3 regions of the Sphaerisporangium flaviroseum genome follow, and region 3 is predicted to be linked to each of the others. Evidence: riboswitches for the same ligand, from Rfam matches in the RefSeq annotation. Region 3 holds a riboswitch; each other region holds the start of a gene.
The links. Region 3 has a riboswitch for cobalamin ahead of ABD810_RS10060 (ribonucleoside-diphosphate reductase subunit alpha). Riboswitches for the same ligand answer to the same signal wherever they lie in the genome.

Region 1 (6,882 bases), on a different contig from region 3:
CGCCCGGCGCCTGACGCGGCGGCGGAGAGGCGGGTCTCGGCACGCTCGGCGCCTGACGCGGCGGCGGAGCGGCCGGCCGGGGAACCCGGTCGTCGCGTTCGGGGCGCAGCTCAGGGTCGGGGACGCCTTCGGGCGAGGCGGCCCAGGTGGGGACGCGCAGCCCGACCGTGGCGACCGCGTCCACTCCCCCGTCCTCGGCGCGGGTGTAGTGGGCGACGGAGGCCGCCGTCATCATGCCGACCCCCGGCCCGGCCGGTGCGAGTTCCAGCAGGTGGCCCACCGGGTCCATCCGGGAGTACGCCCCGACGACCTGCGCGTTCAGCACCCACTCACCGGGGCCGATGCCGCCTCCCACCATCGCGGAGGAGATCATCCGCCATCCCGGCCCCAGCTCCCACAGCAACGAGGCGAGACGGGCGCCGTCCTCGTGCCGATGGCTCAGGGACAGCATGCGAACTCCTCACGACCGGGTTCCGGAAGCGTACAGAATCCCCACCGCCCGCAGATACAGGGACCGGGGGTCACGCGGTCAGGGCTGAGATCCGGAGCCGTTCGCCGGGTGGGTCGGGTCGTGGACGGGGACGGGGACGGGTTCTGGAGTCGCCGGGCGGATGAGGTTGACGAGGGGGCGGCCGTCGTGGCCCTGGTCGACGCGGACGTGCGCGCCGAAGTGCCGGGCCAGCAGCGACTCGGTGAGCACCTCTTTGACCGGGCCGGAGGCGGCGTGACGGCCGCCGTCGATCAGCAGCATCGAGTCGGCGTACTGCCCGGCCAGGCTGAGATCGTGGATGGTCGTCACCACGGTGAGCCCGTCGGCGAGGCGGAGCCGGTCGACCAGTTCCAGCACCTGTTGCTGGTGGCCGAGGTCGAGCGCGGTGGTTGGCTCGTCGAGCAGCAGCACGGGAGCCCGCTGGACGAGCGCCCGGGCGAGCACCACCCGCTGGCGTTCCCCGCCGGACAGGTGCCCGAGAGGCCGGGCGGCGAACGCGGACAGGTCGAGGCGTTCGAGCACCGAGCCGGTGATCTCCCGGTCGTGCTCGCCCTCCCTGCCCAGGTAGGAGATGTACGGTGTGCGCCCGAGCAGGGCGTAGTCGAAGACGCTCAGGCCCGCCGGGAGCAGAGGGGCCTGCGGGGCGTAGGCCATCAGCCGTGCGCGCTGCTTGGGCTTCAGGCTGCGTACCGGTACGCCGTCGATCAGCACCTCGCCCTGGGCCTCCAGCAGGCCCATCATGGCCCGGAGCAGAGTGGACTTACCGGCGCCATTGGGCCCGATGATCGCCAGCCACTCACCGCCGCGCACGGACAGGCCGATCTCGGACAGCACCGGCCGCCCGTCCAGCGCGACGGAGAGCTCGCGGACCTCGATCGAACTCATGCCCGCACCGCCGCCACGTTGCCGCGTCCGCCGCGTCCGACCCATGGCGCGCTCACGCCTCCGCGCCCGCTCACGCGTCCACCGCTCTTGTCGCGCGGAGGACGCCGACGAAGAAGGGGGCGCCGATGAAGGCGGTGACGACCCCGATCGGCAGCTCGGCCGGGGCCAGGACGGTGCGGGCGGCCAGGTCGGCGAGCACCAGGAACGCCGCCCCGACCAGCAGTGACAGCGGGAGCACCATCCGGTACGACGCGCCCGCGAGGCGGCGCACGACATGGGGGACGACGATGCCGACGAAGCCGATGAGCCCGCTGACCGCGACGGCGGACGCCGTGGCGAGCGATGCCGCGCACAGGACGACCAGCCTGACGCGGGCCGCGTTGACGCCCAGGCTCACCGCCTCGTCGTCGCCGACGGACAGCACGTCCAGCAGCCGCCCGTGAGCGATCAGGATCACCATCGACACCAGGGCGTAGGGGGCGATGAGCCACACCTGCGACCAGTCGCCGCCGATGCCGCCCATGATCCACGAGTAGATCCGCTGCAACTGCTCGACGCGGATCTGCTGTACGAACGCCTGCAGGGCGGACAGGAAGGAGGAGACGGCCACGCCGGCGAGCACGAGGGTGGCCGTGCCACCACCACGGCCCGCGGTGTTGCCGAGCGCGTACGCCAGCAGCACGCCGCCGATCGCCCCGCCGAACGCGGCCAGCGGCACCAGCCCTTCGACCTGGATCAGCACGATCATCAGGGTCGCGGTGAGGCCCGCTCCCGCGGCGGCGCCGAGCAGGTACGGATCGGCGAGCGGGTTGCGGAACACGCCCTGGTATCCGGCGCCCGCCATCGCCAGCAGCCCGCCGACCACGGCCGCGAGCACCACGCGCGGCATCCTGAGCTGGAAGAGCAGTCCGCGCTCCACAGGGGAGAGCCCCGAGTCGACCGACACGAACGGCATCCGGTCGAGCAGTTCCAGCACGATGCCCTTGAGGGGGATGGAAGCCGCGCCGATCATCAGACCGGCCAGCACGCAGGCCACGAGCACGACGAGCGCGACGGCGAGCGCCACCGGCCGCATCGTGGCCCCGCGTGCCGTCCCGCGCCCCGGCCGCATCGTGGCCCCGCGTGCCCTCCCCCGCCCCGGCCGCATCGTGGCCCCGCGTGCCCTCCCGCCGGCCGGCGCCCCCGGGTCGCCGGCACCGGGGTCCGCCACCTTCCGGGAGCGTGTGCCGGGTCTCAGCCCGCGGCCCTCTTGACGGCCTCGTCGACGACCTTGACGAAGTCCACCACGCGAGGTCCCCAGCGCGAGGCGATGTCGTCGTCGAGCGTGAACACCCGCTCCTTCTTGATCGCCGACAGGCCCGCCCAACCGGGACGCTTGGCCAGCGTGTCCCTGGACTGCCCGCAGCACTTGGTGTCGGCCAGGAAGATCAGGTCGGGGTCGGCCTTGGCCACGAACTCGGTGGAGAGCTTGGGATACCCGCCGGCGGCGTCCGGCGCCTCGTCCGCGATGTTGGTCAGCCCGAACTGAGCGTAGATCTGGCCGATGAAGGTGCTGGAGGTCACGGAGTACGGCGTGTTGTCGAGCTCGTGGAAGAACGAGAGCTTCTTGTCCTTGGGCGCGGCGGCGACGAGCTCGTCGATCTGCCGCTTCATTCCGGCGACGAGCTCGTCCGCCTTCGCCTTGTTGCCGGTGGCGGCTCCGAGGTCGGCGATCTCGTCGTAGGTCTCGTCCAGCTTGGTGGCGGCGGGTTCGAGCAGGACGGGGACGCCGACCTTGGTGAGCGCCGCCACGACGCCGCCGGTGTCGTTGGCGAGCACGACCAGGTCGGGCTTCTTGGCGATGATCGCCTCGGCGTTCGGCTTGAAACCGGACAGATCCGTCTTGGGGGCGTCGGCGGGGTAGGTCGACTGGTCGTCGACGGCGAGGACCTGCGGCCCGGCGCCGATCGCGAACAGGCTCTCCGTGGCGCTCGGCGAGAGCGAGACGATCTGCGTGGGCTTCTTGCCGATGGTGACCGGGCCGTTGCCGGCCTGGACGGTCACGGGGAAACCGGCGGCCTGCGAGGACGCGGCGGGGGTGGGGGTGGCGGAAGCGGCGTCCGAAGTGCCGCTGGATTGGCCGCATCCGGCCAATGTCAGCGCACCCAGCAACGCGCCCGCCAAGGCCGTGCGTACGGGCCTCACGAGAGTTCCTCCTGTTGCCGGGAAATCGAGAGACCCGTGATGTGACGGATCACCCTTTTCCACGAGGGTTGACGGCGTCGGCGCGGCATGCAGGCGACCTGGCTCGACCCCGAGGGATCTCACAGTTGCGGGACAGCGCCGGACTCACACCGGACTTCGCTACACGCTGCGCGTCAAACGAACGGTATCAACGAACCGGCCAACCGGATACGACGGGTCGAAACCCCCACCGTTCCCGAACCGCCGGTACGACCGGCGGCAGCGCACAGCCATTCCCCGCCCGGCCGCGTGGCCGAGGGTGGACGCCGCTCGTACGGCTCAGCCCAGCTGGGACTCGGCGGCGGTGATGATCTGCTGGAGGCGGAGGCCGTGGTGGGCGTCGAGGGGATGACCGCCGCCTCGGCGTACGGTCTGGGCGAACTCGGCGACCATGTCGGGGAAGACGTCGTAGCCGAGGTCGCCGCCGTCGAGGGTCTCGCTGCCGTGGCGGCCGAAGACGGCCAGGTGCGAGGCGCCGTGCTCGACGCGGGCGGCCATGGTCAGCGACGCCTCGCTGACCGCGCCGCTCTGGTGCTCCAGCATCAGCCCGACCCAGCCGAGCGTGTGGCCGTGGGCACGGATCCCGACGACCGGCCCGAGCGCGGCGTCGAGCATGTCGATCATGTGGGGGCCGACGTCGAGGATCGCGCCACGCTCCTGGCGCCATGGGGAGTCGATGGTGTGCAGGGCGCCGGAGATGTTGAGCGCGTACCCGCCGAACGGCTCGATCGCGTGGACCCGCTCCAGGAACGCCTTGGTGGCGGCCGAGTAGCGGAAGGTCAGCACCATCTGGGAGGCGACACCCGCCTCGCCCACGGCGTCGGCGAGACGCTTGGCGCCGTCGAGGTCGGCCGCGAGCGGCTTCTCCAGCAGCAGGGCCTTGCCCGCCTTGGCCGCCTGTACGGCCAGCTCGGCCTGCACGCCCGGCGGCACGCAGAACGCGACGGCCTCGCAGACGTCGAAGAGCTCCTCGACCCGCTCGTAGACCGGGACGCCGAGCCGGGCCGCGGACCGGGGCCTGCGTGCCCACACGCCGGCGAGCCGCGTGTGGGGGCCGGCCGCCAGCGTGGGCGCGTGGACCGCCTCCGCCCAGGGACCCGCTCCGATCAGACCTACCGCGACTGGCTCCATGGCGCTCAACTCCCCCACGTACCCGATCATTCGTCGCGAGACTAGCCCAATCCCCGCTTAGCTCGCGGCATCTTTCCACGAGCGCAGGGCGTGCTCGGGGCGGTGGGCGGTGGTGCCGCCGTCGACGGCGATGGTCTGGCCGGTGATGCAGCGCGCCTCGTCCGAGGCCAGGAAGGCGACGACCGACGCCACGTCCTCGGGGCTCGCGGCCCAGGGGAGCACGCGCTCGGCGGCCTTCTCGGCGAGCATCGTGGGGCTCATGACGGCGCGGGCCGTGTCGGTCATGACAAGGCCCGGGGCGACCGCGTTGCAGCGGATGCCACGCGAGCCGTACATCGTGGCGACATACCGGATAAATCCGTTTAAGGCGGATTTCGACGTGCCGTACGCCGCGTGGTCCGTGTCCCCCACCAGCCCGGAGACCGACGAGGTGACCACGATCGCCCCTCCCTCGATCATGTGCGGGACGGTGTGCTTGACGACGAGCATCGCCCCGCGCAGGTTCACGGCCATGGTCCGGTCCCAGACCTCCACGTCCAGGTCCAGCAGGTCGCCGTCCCGCCCGTACACCTCGGGTTCCAGGCAGGCGGCGTTGGAGTGCGCGACGTCGAGGCGGCCGAAGCGGTCCATCAGCTCGGCGACGGCACTCGCCGTGGAACCCTCGTCGGCGACGTCGCACTCGAGCGCGTACGCGGCGGATCCGATGGCCGAGGCGACCTGCCAGGCGGTCTCGACCCTGATGTCGGCGACGCCGACCCGTGCCCCCTCGCTCGCCAGCCTGAGCGCCGTGGCGGCGCCGATCCCCGACCCGCCGCCGGTGACGAGCGCGACCCGATCGCGGAACCTCACCGCCCTGACCTCACCATTCGACGAGCAGGGACGGCAGGCCCCGTCCGACGATGGACTTGCGGTACGTGATCCGCATGCCGGGCACCAGGCGCAGGCCCGGCAGGCGTTCGCCCAGCACCTCAAGGGCCGTGCGGAGCTGGAGGCGCGCCAGCGCGGCGCCGACACAGAAGTGGATGCCGTACCCGAACGTCATATGGGCGTCGGCGTTCTGGCGCCGGGGGTCGAACGACTCCGGCGAGGGGAAGACCGTCTCGTCGTGCGCCGCCGAGTCGGTGGAGAGCAGCACGAGCGAGCCCTTGGGGATCGTGACGCCGTGCAGGTCGATGTCGGTCAGGGCGTACCGGAACGAGCCGAGGCTGGAGCCGTCGATCCGCATGCACTCCTCGACCGCGTTCTGGATCAGCTCGGGGGCCGGTGGCCAGGCGCCCTCGCGTAGGAGCCGGAGCACGCTGTTGCCGAGCTGGTTGGGCACGGTGTCGTTGCCGCCGAGCAGGATGGTGGAGATCAGCTCGACGACCTCCCGGTGGGACAGCTCGGTCCCGATGAGGCCGGTCATCAGGGAGGTGAAGTCGTCGCGCGGCTCGGCGACGCGGGAGGCGACCAGCTTGTCGACGTAGTCGAGGTAGGTGAGGAAGCTGCGCGCGAGCACGAGCTGCCGGTCCGGCGGCTGTGGCGACAGGAACAGCATGAACCAGTCCTTGACGTGCTCCTTGACGAACTCCTCGTCCTCCTCGGGCACGCCGATGAAGCGGGCGGTGAGCTTGGCCGAGGGCTCGTGCCCGAGCTCGGCCACGAAGTCGGCGCCGCCCTGGGGGGCCACCCGGTCGAGGACCTCCTCGTTGAGCCGCCTGAACCGCTGTTCCATCGCGGTGACCGCGCGCGGGGTGAAGGCACGGGACACCGAACGGCGCAGCCGCGTGTGCGTGGGCGGGTCGACGTTGGCCACGAAGCTGGACAGGAAGGACCCGTGGTCGCCGAGCACCTTCCGCGTCTCGGCGGCCAGGCTCCGCGAGATCGTCAGCGATCCCTCCGAGGAGAACCGCCTCGGGTCCGCGTACGCGGCGCGGACGTCCGCGTGGCGGGTCAGGACGTACGCGCCCAGGTGCTCGCTGTGGAACACCGGCCGCTCGTGCCTGAGCCTGCGCAGGAATTCGTACGGCGAGGCGACGTGCCAGTCGGACGTGACGTCGAAGTCGGTGGCGCCCGCCGGTGAGGTGCCTTCCATCGCCGGTGTCACGTCCTCGGTCGCGGGTGAGGTGCTCTGGGTGGCCGGTGCGGTGTTCTCCATGGTCACGACCTGGGGG
Region 2 (6,882 bases), on a different contig from region 3:
GTCGCGACACCCACTCGTCGCCGTCGGACTCGTCGATCATCACCTGGATCCGCCACGGGTCGTCGGGCCCGGGACGGCACCAGATGTCGTGCACGCCCGCGGGCAGGATCTCACCGCGCGCCCAGGGGCGCAGGATGCCCGGGGGATCCGCGGCGCACCACTCCCATGACGGCAGCGCCCGCTGCGCGGCGAGCTGGTCGCTGCGGAGCAGCAGGACGTCGATGTCCCCATGTTCACGGAACGAGCGGCCCACCGTCAGCTCGATGGCGTACCCACCGGCGATCCACCAGCGGTTCGGCAGGACCGAGAACAGCGCGACCACCTCTGAGAGCGGCGCGGGGTCCCAGGGACCCCATGGCGTATCCCGGCGCATCATCCCGCCATCTTTCCCTCTGGCCGCCCCCTGCTGTTACAACCTCTGTCAAACCGTTGCATTCCTGGATCCGGTCCCCGGAACACCATGCCAGCTCCACGGACGCCGAGAGCGTGAGCTGGTCAGGTCCGCCCCGGGCGCGGACACCACCGGGCACCGCGCACAGCAGCAGCCGTGATCGGCCGACCCTCGGTCGGTTCCCCGGCAGTGACCGGCCCCTGCCCCCGATCCATACCCTTATCCAGGGAGGGCGCCGCGTTCAGGCGGGTTCGTGCGCGCCGCCCTCGATGTCCCCCTCGACCTTCAGATATACCTCCTGCAGGTCGCTCAGGATGTCCGGGTCCGGTTGCCGCCACATGCCACGCCCGGCCGCCTCCAGGAGGCGCTCGGCCATGCCGTGCAGGGCCCACGGGTTCGACTCGGCGAGGAACCGCTGGTTCTCCGGGTCCAGGACGTACGTCGCGGCGAGCGTGTCGTACATCCAGTCGGCCACCACGCCGGTGGTCGCGTCGTACCCGAACAGGTAGTCGACGGTCGCCGCCAGCTCGAACGCCCCCTTGTACCCGTGGCGTCGCATGGCCGCCACCCAGCGCGGGTTCACCACCCGGGCACGGAAGATCCGTGCGGTCTCCTCCGAGAGGCTGCGGGTGCGGACCGCGTCCGGACGGGTGCTGTCGCCGATGTAGGCGGCGGGCGCCTTACCGGTCAGCGCGCGTACGGTGGCGATCATCCCGCCGTGGTACTGGAAGTAGTCGTCGGAGTCGGCGATGTCGTGCTCACGGGTGTCGACGTTCTTCGCGGCCACGGCGATGCGCCGGTAGGCGGCCTCCATGTCCTGACGCGCGGGCGTGCCGTCCATCTCCCTGCCGTAGGCGAACCCGCCCCACACCGCGTACACCTCGGCGAGATCGGCGTCGTCCCGCCAGTTCCGGCTGTCGATCAGCGGCAGCAACCCGGCCCCGTAGGCCCCCGGGCGGGAGCCGAAGACGCGCGTGGTCGCCCGACGCTCGTCCCCGTGGGCCGCGCGGTCGGCCACCACGTGCGCCCGTACGAAGTTGACCTCCTCCGGCTCCTCCAGGGCGGCCACCAGCCGTACCGCGTCGTCCAGCATCACCACCACGTGCGGGAACGCGTCACGGAAGAAGCCGCTGATCCGGACGGTGACGTCCACGCGAGGGCGGCCCAGCTCCTCCGGAGGGATCGGCGCGAGGCCCGTGACCCGGCGGGACGCCTCGTCCCACACCGGCCGGACGCCGAGGAGCGCGAGCACCTCCGCCACGTCGTCGCCCGAGGTGCGCATGGCGCTGGTCCCCCAGATCGACAGCCCGACAGAGCGCGGCCAGTCGCCGGTGTCCGCACGGTAGCGGGCGAGCAACGAGTCGGCCATCGCCTGCCCCGTCTCCCAGGCCAGGCGGCTCGGGACCGCCTTGGGATCCACGGAGTAGAAGTTGCGGCCGGTGGGCAGCACGTTGACCAGGCCACGCAGCGGCGACCCGCTCGGCCCGGCCGGGACGTACCCCCCGTCGAGCGCGTGCAGCACCGCCGCGATCTCATCGGTGGTCCGCCCCAGCCGTGGCACGATCTCGGTGGCCGCGAACTCCAGAATCTCCTTGACCACCACCTCACCGGCTCCCCCGCCCGCCGGGACGGCCGTGCCGAGTACGGTCGCGCAGACCTCACCGGCCGCGCGGGGGTTCCAGCCGTGCTCCTCCATGCCCTCGACGAGCGCCGCCGCGACCGTCTCGGCCCAGTCGGTCTCGGTCCGTCCCGCGCTGCCGTCCTCGGCGAGGCCGAGCGCTTCACGCAGGCCCGGAAGCGCCTCGTTCCCCGCCCACAACTGCCGCGCGCGCAGCATCGCCAGCACCAGGTCCACCCGGGCCCGGCCCGCGGGCGCCTCGCCGAGCACGTGCAGGCCGTCACGGATCTGCACGTCCTTGACCTCGCACAGCCAACCGTCGACGTGCAGCAGGAAGTCGTCGAACTCCGCGTCGTGCGGCCGGTCGTCCAGCCCGAGATCGTGGTCCAGCCGGGCGGCCTGGATCAGGGTCCAGATCTGGGCACGGATCGCGGGCAGCTTGGCCGGATCCATCGCCGCGATGGAGGCGTGCTCGTCCAGGAGCTGCTCCAGCCGGGCCATGTCGCCATAGGTGTCGGCACGGGCCATCGGCGGCACCAGGTGGTCGACCAGGGTGGCATGGGCGCGGCGCTTGGCCTGCGTCCCCTCCCCGGGGTCGTTCACCAGGAACGGGTAGATCAACGGCAGGTCGCCGAGCGCGGCGTCCGGTCCGCAGGAGGCGGACATCCCGGCGGACTTGCCGGGCAGCCACTCCAGGTTGCCGTGCTTGCCGACGTGCACCACGGCGTGCGCGCCGAACCCGTCCCGCAGCCAGCGGTAGGTGGCGAGGTAGTGGTGGCTGGGCGGCAGGTCGGGGTCGTGGTAGATGGCGATGGGGTTCTCACCGAATCCGCGCGGCGGCTGCACCATCACCACGACGTTGCCCGCACGCAGCGCGGCCAGCACGATCTCCCCGTTCGGATCGCGGGAACGGTCGACGAACAGCTCGCCGGGCGGCGGGCCCCAGTGCCGTTCCATCCTCGCGCGCAGCTCCCCCGGGAGGGTGACGTACCAGGCCTCGTAGCGCGCGGCGGAGATCCGCACCGGGTTGCCGGACACCTGCTCCTCGGTGAGCCAGTCCTGGTCCTGGCCGCCGGCCGCGATGAGCGCGTGGATGAGCGCGTCACCGTCCTGGGCGGCCACTCCCGGCAGCCCGCCGTCGCCCTCGGGACCGATGTCGTACCCACGCTCCCGCAGCGCCGCCAGCAGACGGACCACGCTGGCGGGCGTGTCCAGCCCGACCGCGTTGCCGATGCGGGCGTGTTTGGTGGGGTAGGCGGACAGCATCAGGGCGATCCGCTTGTCCCGCGCGGGGATGTGGCGCAGGACGGCGTGCCGTACGGCGATGCCGGCGACCCGGGCGGCGCGTTCGGGGTCGGCCACGTAGACGGTCAGTCCTTCCTCGTCGACCTCCTTGAAGGAGAACGGGACGGTGATGATCCGTCCGTCGAACTCGGGGATGGCCACCTGGGAGGCGGCGTCCAGCGGGGACAACCCGTCGTCGCTCGCGAGCCAGCTCTCCCTGTCCCCGGTGAGGCACAGGCCCTGCAGGATCGGGACGTCCAGCCTGGCCAGGGCTCCCACGTCCCACGCCTCGTCGTCCCCGCCCGCCGAGACGGTCGCGGGACGGGTTCCACCCGCCGCGAGCACGGTGACGACCAGCGCGTCCACCTGGGCGAGCACGTCCAGCAGGCCGGCTTCGGCGGTGCGCAACGAGGCGCAGTAGACGGGCAGCGCCCGGCCCCCGGCACGCTCGATGGCATCGCACAGCGCCTCCACGAAGGCGGTGTTCCCCGCGACATGGTGAGCCCGGTAATACAACACCCCGACCACCGGCCGCCCTCCACACCCGACCCCCCGTACGGCCGCACCCACATCGACCCCGACCGCGGCCTCCCCGGTATCGGGCGCACGCGCGACCTCGACACCAGACCCCCGTACGGCCTCGCCGTGACCAGGCGCACGTGCCGCCTCGCCGCCGTCCGGAGTGTGCACGGCCTTGCTGGCACCCGGCGTGAATGTGCCCCTGCCGGTACCAGGCGCACGTGTGGCGCCGTCGGCCGCCGGCGGGCATTGCAGGATTCCCCAGGTCGGCGTTGCCGCCGGTGGGGCGAAGCCGTGACCCGTGAGCAGCAGGGTGTCGGTCAGGAACCGGTACAACTCGTCCAGATTGGCCGGACCGCCATGGGCCAGATAGGCGTGCGCCTCGGCGCACACGCCGCCGGGAACGGTGGACAGCTCCATCAACTCGGCGTCGGGAGCCTGCTCGCCGCCGAGCACGATGACCGGGCGGCTGCCCGCCAGCAGCGCGGCCAGCCCTTCCTCCCAGACGCGCCGGCCGCCGAGCAGCCGGACCACGACGAGTTCGACGCCTTCGAGCAGCGGGGCGAGGTCCTCCACGGCCAGCCGGGCCGGATTGCCCAGCCGGTACGGGGAGCCGCTCGCGCGGGCGCTGAGAAGGTCTGTGTCGGAGGTCGACAGCAGCAGGACAGGGAGATGGCGCACGGCACATCCTCACTCGGGGTCCGCGCCCCGGGTCGTGGGTCACACGGCCTGGAGTCTCCTGGCTCCCGGATCGACGCTCACCCCGGCCTTCCCGCCCGTTGCCGGGCCGTGGCCTTGAGTGGGGTTCGCTCCCCGGTGACAGTGGCGGGACCGCGCCGGATTCACACCGGCTTCCTCCTTTGTGCCGTCCTCCCCCATCAGACCACGGAGTCCGACTTAAGGCGAGAAGTAGGGTTAACATCCTGGACGTGGCTCTTGCCGATCCTTTGGGCTTTTCACCCCCACCGCACCCCGACGCGCCCCACCGATCGGCAGCCGACACTCCACACCAATCGCAGCCCGACTCCCATCAACCGCCAGCCGACGCTACACAGCGATCGCAGCCCGACTCCCATCAAGCGCCAGCCGACGCTGCACAGCGATCGCAAGTCGACGCGTCCCACCGATCGCGAATCGACGCTTCGCACCGATCGCGAGCCGACGCCTGCCCCGGTGCCCTCCAGACGCATCCGGCCGCGGACGGTGCGGTCGCACGCATCCGGATACCCGGTGGCCTCCTCACCGCCTCCCAGCTCCACGAACTGGCCGCCGCCGCAGCCTCCCTCGGCTCCGGCGTCATCGAACTGACCTCCCGCGCCAACCTGCAGGTCCGAGGGCTTCCCAGCAACCCCACCCCCGAGACAGGCGCCGCGGGCACCCCGCCGACCGAAGACGGCAGAAGGCCGGCAACCGAGGTACAGCCCGAGGACGGGAAGGGAACTGCGGAGGAACGTAGAACCCCGAACCAAGGCACCGGGGACGTACCCCAGACCGGGGACCGGGGGGAGATCGGGTTCGCTGGTCGGATGGCCGCCGCTGGGCTGCTTCCTTCGGCCACCCATGAACGGGTGCGCAACATCCTGGCCTCTCCCATGGCCGGACTCGACGGTCACGGCCTGATCGAGGTCGCGACGCTCGTACGCGAACTGGACCACGCGCTATGTGCCCGCCCAGCCCTCGCGGACCTACCCGGCCGCTTCCTGTTCGCCTTAGACGACGGGAGAGGCGACATGGCAATCCTCCCCACCGACGTGGCCTTCCTCCCCATCCCCACGCCCCACGGCACCACCGTCGAGGGAGTGCTGTTGCTGGCGGGTGAGGACTGTGGGCTGCGTGTCGGTCTGGCGGAAGCCGTACCCGCCATGATGGCGGCGGCGGAAGCGTTCTTGGACGAACGTGCCGCGCAGAAGTCGACGGCCTGGCGCATGGCCGAGCTCTACGACGGCCCGAGCCGGGTGGCGGCCCGGCTCATCGCCCGGGGAGACGCCCGATTGATCGCCCGGGGTGAGGTCCCTGCCAGTACCGAGGGAACGGCCCAGCTCCATCCCTGCCAAGCGGTCCATGAGGCGACCCCCGTACGGCCACCGGCAGCCGCACCGCCCTCACCCCCTGGGCCGGGCTCGACTCCTACTCCGTCCTCCACCCCTGCTCCGCGCTCGACTCCTACTCCGTCCTCCACCCCTGCTCCGCGCTCGACTCGTACTCCTCCTTCGCTTCCGCCCCCAGCCCAACCTTCGCGCCCGCCTGTGCCTCCGGTGGGATTCGTAGCGCAGTCCGCCGAGCGGGGTGCCCTGGTCGTACTGACACCGCTCGGGCGGTTGACGGCCGGTCAGGCGCACGCTCTCGCAGCGGCGGCCGAGGCCGGTCGGGGCGAGCTCCGGCTGACCCCGTGGCGGGGCGCGGTCGTACCGGGCGTGGCCAGAGCCGACGCCGGACGGTGGCTGTCCAGGCTGAGCGCGGCCGGCCTCATCACCGATCCCGCATCGCCGTGGATCGGTGTCACCGCGTGTACTGGACGCCCCGGCTGCGCCAAGTCCCTGTCCGACGTCCAGTCGGACGCCGCCCGCTCAACGACCGGCACCGTCCTACCCGGCTCACGTCCCGACGTAGAACGTCCCGATTCGACGGCACACACCGTCCTTTCCGACTCACGTCCCGACGTCGATCGGCCCGGTTCGGTGGCCCAGGTTGGACTTCCCCTTGTCGGTGGGGCTGCGGCTGGGGTGCTTCCCGTGCACTGGGTCGGGTGTGAGCGTCGATGCGGGAAGCCGAGCGGACCGGTTGTGGTCGTGGTCGCCACCGGGGACGGCTACCGGGTCGACACAGCCGACGAGAGCCTGCACTGCGCGAGCGCCGAAGAGACGGCCGCCGTCGTCGCCGCGACGAGGGCTACGTTGACCCCGGAAGACCGGTGAGACGGTTGCGACTGCCGGCGATGCTAGACCCGCCGACGGTGCCAGCGTGGGCGGACGGTGCCAGACTCGCCCACGGTGCCGGCGCGGCCGACGATGGTGCCGGCGCGGTCGATGACCACGACGTCGACCTCTACGGGGGCACCGCGCAGCACCCC
Region 3 (6,882 bases):
CCGTTGGTGACGTCCTTCAGCCGCGCGAGGGGGATCGCGGCCAGGTCGTCGCGGGCCAGATCGGCGCGGAGCGAGGACAACGCCTCGTGCACGTCGGCGCGGACGCGTGTGTGGTCGGCGAGCAGGGTGCGTGCCGCCGCGAGGAGCCGCTCGCCCTCCAGGAGGAGAGCCCTGACCTCCTTGCCCGTGAACGCCGCCCCCTCCTGTTCGACCGTGCTCACATCTCTGCCCTTCCCCACCGCCGTCCGGGTGCCATGATTCCACGTTCGCGGCGCCGTCCGCCTCAACTCGTGTGTACGGCCATCGAAATGGGCATTTAGCCAGATATGGGGGGAAAGGGCGTGAAGCATGCGTCGTCGCCAGGTGCTCGCGCTCGGTACGGGGCTCGTCGCGCTGGCCGCCGGATGCGGGAGCGCCACCGACGCGCGCAAGCTCGCCTCGATGCCGCTCTCGATGGTCGTCCCCGGCCCGTACGGGGGTGACTCGGACAGGGTCGCGCGCTCGCTCAAGGGGGTGGCCGAGCGGGAGTCGCTGGCGGGCCGGGTGCAGGTGGTCAACCGCCCGGCGCACGCCGCTCTGGCGGAGTTCGCCCGCGCGCGCACCACCGGCCGGCTGCTGATGGCCGAGCCCGAGCTGGTCGCCACCGTGCGGGCCGTCCGGCCGGCGGGCGCCTTCTCCGGCACCACGCCGCTGGCCAGGCTCTGCGGCGAGTGGGAGGTGCTGGTCGTTCCCGTCACCTCGCGCCTGGCGTCGTTCGGCGCGTTCGCCGACGCCATGAGGCGGGACCCGGCCGCCCTCGCGGTGGCGGGCAGGGCGGCGGGCTGCGTGGACCACATGCTGTTCGGAATGCTCGCCCAGAGCCTCGGCGTGGACGCGCGGCTGCTCCAGTACGTGGCCTACCCCTCCGGCGAGGAGGCGATCACGGCGCTCAAGGGCGGGCGGGTGAGGGCGGTGCTCTCCAGCCACGCCGGAGTACGGCGGCGGGTCCAGGCCGGAGAGCTGCACGTGCTCGCGGTGTCCTCGCCCGACCGCATCCAGGGGGTGGAGGCTCCGACGCTGCTGGAGTGCGATGTGCATCTGTACTGCGCGAACTGGCGTGGCCTGCTCGGGGTCGGCCGCCTGCCCGACGACGACCGTGACGCCCTGGTCGGCCTGTGCCACGAGCTCGCCGGGTCGGCCCGCTGGAGAGAGACCTGCGCGCGTAACGGATGGACCCCGCTGTACCTGGAGGGCGAGGATTTCCGGCAGTGGCTGCGTATCGAATCCAACCGGCTGAGCCGGGCGCTGGGGGACCTCGGCCTTCGCGTCTGACGCCGGACGGCCCCTGTGCGGTACGGGGCATCGTGACCCTGGATTACCACACCGGACACAACTTCTAGGGGTTGTTGTTGGGGGCGCCACTACATGTAGGATCCTGACCGTTGCTGGTTCGCTCTTTGGAGCGGCGTAAGAGGGAACCTGGTGTGATTCCGGGGCTGCCCCGCAGCGGTGAGCGGGAACGACCGCCGTCATACAGCACTGGGCCGCGCGGCGGCCTGGGAAGCGACGGCCAGTAGGCAGGACGTGAGAGCGCCCGCGAGTCCGAAGACCTGCCGGTGACGTTGTCGTCCAGGCCTCGAGGGAGGGCCGCGGCGGGGGTGACCGGCGTGCCCGTGCGGCGAGGCCTGCGGTCGTGCTCCGACGCGTGCGCTCAAGCGAGGATCCGAACGCTATGAGGAGAGCACATGACCGTGACACGCGATTTGCCGCTGCCGTCTCAGGAGGATACGACCCGGGAGGGCCGGCGGCTGGCCATCGAGGAGGCCGCGGCCCGGGTCATCGCCGATCCCGCGAACTCGCGGGTCGCCGCCCGTCTGCTGGCCGAGGAGATCGCCGCCGAGGCGGCGGCGCACGGGGTGCGGTCGTTCTCGGAGTCGGTCGCCGCCACGCACGAGGCCGGGCTGGTCCACGATGACCTGGCCGAGTTCGTACGGAACAACGCCACCGTGCTCGACGACCTGACCGACCCGGAAGGGGACGCGCGCTTCGAGTACTTCGGGCTGCGGACGGTCTACGATCGCTACCTGCTGCGCCACCCCGTCACCCGGGGCGTGCTGGAGACCCCGCAGCACTTCTTCCTGCGCGTGGCGTGCGGGCTCGCCGGCACCGTCGCCGAGGCCGCGGAGCTGTACGGGCTGATGACGACTCTGTCGTACCTGCCGAGCTCGCCGACGCTGTTCAACTCCGGCTCGCGGCGGCCCCAGCTCTCCTCCTGCTTCCTGCTGGACTCGCCCCGCGACGAGCTGGAGGCCATCTACGAGCGGTACGGCCAGGTCGCGCGGCTGTCGAAGTACGCAGGCGGGATCGGGATCTCCTGGACCAGGGTACGGGCGCGCGGCTCGCTGATCAGGGGCACCAACGGGCACTCCAACGGCATCGTGCCGTGGCTCCGCACGCTCGACTCGAGCGTCGCGGCGGTGAACCAGGGCGGGCGGCGCAAGGGCGCGGCCTGCGTGTACCTCGAACCCTGGCACGCCGACGTGGAGGAGTTCCTGGAGCTGCGCGACAACACCGGTGAGGACGCGCGCCGCACGCACAACCTCAACCTGGCCAACTGGATCCCCGACGAGTTCATGCGCCGGGTCGAGGCCGACAGCGTGTGGTCGCTGTTCGACCCCAAGGAGGTCCCGGAACTGGTCGACCTGTGGGGCGCCGAGTTCGACGCGAGGTACCGGGAGGCGGAGGCCGCCGGGCGGTACGTCCGCCAGTTGCCCGCGAGGACCCTGTACGGCCGCATGATGCGCACGCTCGCCCAGACGGGCAACGGCTGGATGACCTTCAAGGACGCCGCCAACCGCGCCTCCAACCAGACGGCCAGGCCCGAGAACGTCATCCACCTGTCCAACCTGTGCACCGAGATCCTCGAGGTCACCAGCGACGCCGAGACCGCCGTGTGCAACCTCGGCTCGGTCAACCTCGCCGCCCACCTCCAGCGGGGAGGGGTCGACTGGGCACGGCTGCGCTCGACGGTGGCCACGGCCGTCCGGTTCCTCGACAGGTCCATCGACCGGGGGTTCTACCCGACGCCCCAGGCGGAGGCCGCCAACAAGCGCTGGCGGCCGATCGGGCTCGGCGTGATGGGCCTGGCCGACGTCTTCTTCGCGCTGCGGCTGCCCTTCGACTCGCCCGAGGCGCTCGCGCTGTCCACGCGGATCGCCGAGGAGATGGCGCTGGCCGCCTATGGGGCCTCCGCCGACCTGGCCGGGGCGCTCGGGGCGCACCCCTCGTACGCCGACACGCGGGCGGCCGGGGGAGTGCTGCACCTGGACCACTTCCCGGCGGCGGATCCGGTCCACCCGGAGGAGTGGGCGCTCCTGCGCGACAGGATCGCGGCGACCGGCCTGCGCAACTCCCTGCTGCTCGCCGTCGCCCCCACGGCGACCATCGCCTCCATCGCGGGGTGCTACGAGTGCGTCGAGCCGCAGGTGTCCAACGTGTTCAAGCGCGAGACCCTGTCGGGTGAGTTCCTCCAGGTCAACCGCTACCTGGTCAGGGACCTCCAGGAGCGCGGGCTGTGGACGCCGCAGGTCAGGGACGCGGTCAAGCGCGCCGACGGGTCCATCCAGGACGTCCCCTCGATCCCTCAGGACCTCCAGAGGCTGTACCGCACCGCCTGGGAGCTGCCGCAGAAGGCCCTGATCGACCTGGCCGCCGCGCGCCAGCCGTACATCGACCAGTCGCAGTCGCTGAACCTGTTCATGGCGACCCCGACCATCGGCAAGCTCTCGTCGATGTACGCCTATGCCTGGCGGGCCGGGCTGAAGACCACGTACTACCTGCGCTCGCGCCCGGCCACGCGCATCGCGCAGACCACCGTGGCCGCCGAGGCCGGCGCGGCGCCCCCGCCCCTGGATGTCGTGCCGGCACGTGTCGCCGTGCTCGATCCGGAGGCCGTCGCCTGTTCCCTGGAGAACCCCGAGATCTGCGAGGCCTGCCAGTGATGCTGCTCGACCCTGGGATGGACCTGACGCTGCGGCCGATGCGGTATCCGGAATTCTATGAGCGCTACCGGGCCGCGATCCGCAACACCTGGACGGTCGAGGAGGTGGACCTGCAGTCCGACCTCGCCGACCTGGCCAGGCTGAGCGCGGGGGAGCGGCACCTGATCAACCGGCTGGTGGCGTTCTTCGCGACCGGCGACTCGATCGTGGCCAACAACCTCGTGCTCAACCTCTACCAGCACATCAACGCCCCCGAGGCGCGGCTGTACCTGTCGCGGCAGCTCTTCGAGGAGGCCGTGCACGTGCAGTTCTACCTCACGCTGCTGGACACCTACCTGCCCGACCACGACGAGCGGGCCAAGGCGTTCGCAGCGGTGGAGCACATCCCCTCGATCAGGGACAAGGCGGAATTCTGCTTCCGGTGGATCGGCTCGATCGACGAGCTGAGCCGCCTGGAGACCCGGGACGACCGCAGGGCGTTCCTGCTGAACCTGATCTGCTTCGCCGCCTGCATCGAGGGCCTGTTCTTCTACGGGGCCTTCGCCTACGTGTACTGGCTGCGCTCGCGTGGCCTCCTGGGCGGGCTGGCGACCGGGACGAACTGGGTGTTCCGCGATGAGTCCATGCACATGGAGTTCGCCTTCTCGGTCGTGGACACCGTACGGGCGGAGGAACCGCACCTGTTCGACGACGAGCTGGCCGCCCAGGTGACCCGGATGATCGAGGAGGCGGTGGCCGCCGAGCTGGCGTTCGCCCGTGACCTGTGCGGGGAGGGCCTGGCCGGGATGAGCGCGGACCAGATGCGGGACTACCTCGAATACGTCGCCGACCACCGCCTGGTGCGGCTCGGGATGCCCGTCCGGTACGGTACGGCCAATCCGTTCGCCTTCATGGAGCTGCAGGACGTGCAGGAGCTGGCCAACTTCTTCGAGCGCAGGGTCTCCGCCTACCAGATGGCGGTGGAGGGCAGCGTCAGCCTCGACGAGGCGTTCTAGCGGACCCCGCGATTCCCCCTTTCTCGGGCGCACGGTAGAAAAGACGACGAAAGGAGCCGCCCTCCGTGTCGCCGGCATTCAACTGGATCACCCTGGTGGTCGTCGTTCTCGCGGCGATCGTGTCGGTCGAGCTGCTCAGGCGGCTGCTCCGATCCCGCCGCGTGAACGGCAGCTTCTCCCTGGCCGGTCCCATCGTCGAGCGGTGCACGTGGCCGGGGTTCGCGACCGCGGGCGTGACCGCGTTCAACACGGTCTACGCGCCGGGCATGACCGGCATCGTCGCCGACTACGCGGTGCGCCAGACCATCACCGTGCTGATCATCGCCTGTGTCGCGTGGCTGGTCATCCAGGCCGCGTACGCGGTGACCGACGTGGTGCTGGAAAGGCTCGGCACGGTCGAGGGCGACGGCAACAAGAAGGCGCGCCGCATCCGCACGCAGATCACGCTGGTCAGGCGCGCCGCCGCGGCGGTCATCATCGTGGTGGCCGCCGGCGCGGTGCTGTTCAGCTTCCCGGCCGTCCGGGCACTCGGCGCGGGGCTGCTGGCCTCGGCGGGGATCGCGGGCGTGGTGGCGGGCATCGCCGCGCAGTCCACGCTGAGCAACCTCATCGCGGGATTGCAGCTCGTCTTCAGCGACGCCATCAGGCTCGATGACGTCGTGGTGGTCGACGGGGAGTGGGGCCGCATCGAGGAGCTGACCCTGACGTACGTCGTCCTGCGGCTGTGGGACGAACGGCGGCTCATCCTGCCGGTCTCGTACTTCACCACCACCCCGTTCGAGAACTGGACCCGCCACGGCAGCCGCGTCATCGGCCACGTGACGCTCAGCGTCGACTGGTCCGTTCCCGTCGAGGAGATCAGGACGGAGCTGTACCGGCGCCTGCGCGAGCACCCGCTGTGGGACCAGAAGGACTGGATCCTGCAGGTGACCGACGTCCAGCCCAACGGCCTGGTGGAGCTGCGGGCCCTGATGAGCGCCTCGGACGCGCCGAGCGTGTGGGACCTCAAGTGCGACATCCGCGAGCACCTGGTCGCCTACATCCGCGACAACCATCCCCAGGCGCTGCCGCGTTTCCGCGTTCAGGACCTGCCGACCGAACGCGTCACCGGCTCCGGCCCGGGCGGCTCCGCCCGGCCGCAGGCGGAGAGGGCCGGCGACACCCGTACGGACGATCGGATCGCGGGCTAGGACCCGCGCCGGTCAGTTGGCCGGGGCGGGCTGTTTAGTCGGGTTCGATGTGCATCGCCCGCTCTTCGGCGGACAGGTCGCCGTCGTCCGGTCCGATCTCCTGGGCGTACTCCTCGGCGTCCACGTCGGAATGGGCGCCCTCGTCCGGGGCCACGAACCGATGCTCCTCGCGCGGGACGCGATCGCGGCTGGGAGCCTCCTGCCACACCCGCCGCGAGATGCCGTCCCGCTCCCCGGGATCGTCCTCGACGATCTCGTGACCGATGGGCAGGTTCTCGGTCCATTCCTCGATTTCGGTCAACTGCTCGTCATCGCCCATGTCGTCGGGCCCGCGTCTGGTTTCGGTCATATCTGTGCCCTACCCATGTATGGCAATTTCCGGCCCATGAGCGGTCATGAAATCGATCACCATAGGCTAGATCTCACCGAGGGGACCCTCGCGCCGCGGGCCGGTGCCGCCCGGCTACCTCTCGATGACCTCGTTCTTCCCGATCACGACCACGCCTTCTCGCGTCACGGCGAAACGGGAGCGGTCGTACTCCAGGTCCACGCCGATCCTGGCGCCATCGGGGATCACGACGTTCTTGTCGATGATCGCGCGGCGGACGATCGCACCCTTGCCGACCTTGACGCATCCCATGAGCACCGAGTCCTCGACCTGGGAGTGCGAGTGCAGCACCACTCCGGGGGACAGGATCGAGCGCGAGGCCATCCCTC

Region 1: linked by a shared signal. The riboswitch ahead of ABD810_RS23510 (ABC transporter substrate-binding protein) and the one ahead of ABD810_RS10060 (ribonucleoside-diphosphate reductase subunit alpha) in region 3 are both predicted to bind cobalamin.
Region 2: linked by a shared signal. The riboswitch ahead of cobN (cobaltochelatase subunit CobN) and the one ahead of ABD810_RS10060 (ribonucleoside-diphosphate reductase subunit alpha) in region 3 are both predicted to bind cobalamin.

What each region holds. Positions count from the first base shown of each region.
Region 1 covers NZ_BAAAZR010000017.1:54,658-61,539, reverse strand. The annotation lists gene ABD810_RS23525 (adenosylcobinamide amidohydrolase) at 1-451, opposite strand, end outside; gene ABD810_RS23520 (ABC transporter ATP-binding protein) at 530-1,375, opposite strand; gene ABD810_RS23515 (FecCD family ABC transporter permease) at 1,446-2,486, opposite strand; gene ABD810_RS23510 (ABC transporter substrate-binding protein) at 2,609-3,559, opposite strand; adenosylcobalamin (AdoCbl) riboswitch at 3,604-3,744, opposite strand; gene ABD810_RS23505 (Gfo/Idh/MocA family protein) at 3,878-4,729, opposite strand; gene ABD810_RS23500 (SDR family NAD(P)-dependent oxidoreductase) at 4,787-5,578, opposite strand; gene ABD810_RS23495 (cytochrome P450) at 5,589-6,866, opposite strand; gene ABD810_RS23490 (phosphotriesterase family protein) at 6,869-6,882, opposite strand, start outside.
Region 2 covers NZ_BAAAZR010000020.1:221,117-227,998, forward strand. The annotation lists gene ABD810_RS26485 (nucleotidyltransferase domain-containing protein) at 1-376, opposite strand, end outside; gene cobN (cobaltochelatase subunit CobN) at 633-4,493, opposite strand; cobalamin riboswitch at 4,522-4,715, opposite strand; partial or broken gene ABD810_RS26495 (hypothetical protein) at 4,742-5,146, shown strand; gene ABD810_RS26500 (precorrin-3B synthase) at 5,339-6,727, shown strand; gene ABD810_RS26505 (cobalt-precorrin-5B (C(1))-methyltransferase) at 6,751-6,882, opposite strand, start outside.
Region 3 covers NZ_BAAAZR010000002.1:865,902-872,783, forward strand. The annotation lists gene ABD810_RS10050 (DEAD/DEAH box helicase) at 1-221, opposite strand, end outside; gene ABD810_RS10055 (Bug family tripartite tricarboxylate transporter substrate binding protein) at 349-1,311, shown strand; cobalamin riboswitch at 1,409-1,611, shown strand; gene ABD810_RS10060 (ribonucleoside-diphosphate reductase subunit alpha) at 1,725-3,980, shown strand; gene ABD810_RS10065 (ribonucleotide-diphosphate reductase subunit beta) at 3,980-4,975, shown strand; gene ABD810_RS10070 (mechanosensitive ion channel family protein) at 5,041-6,165, shown strand; gene ABD810_RS10075 (DUF5709 domain-containing protein) at 6,200-6,514, opposite strand; gene glgC (glucose-1-phosphate adenylyltransferase) at 6,629-6,882, opposite strand, start outside.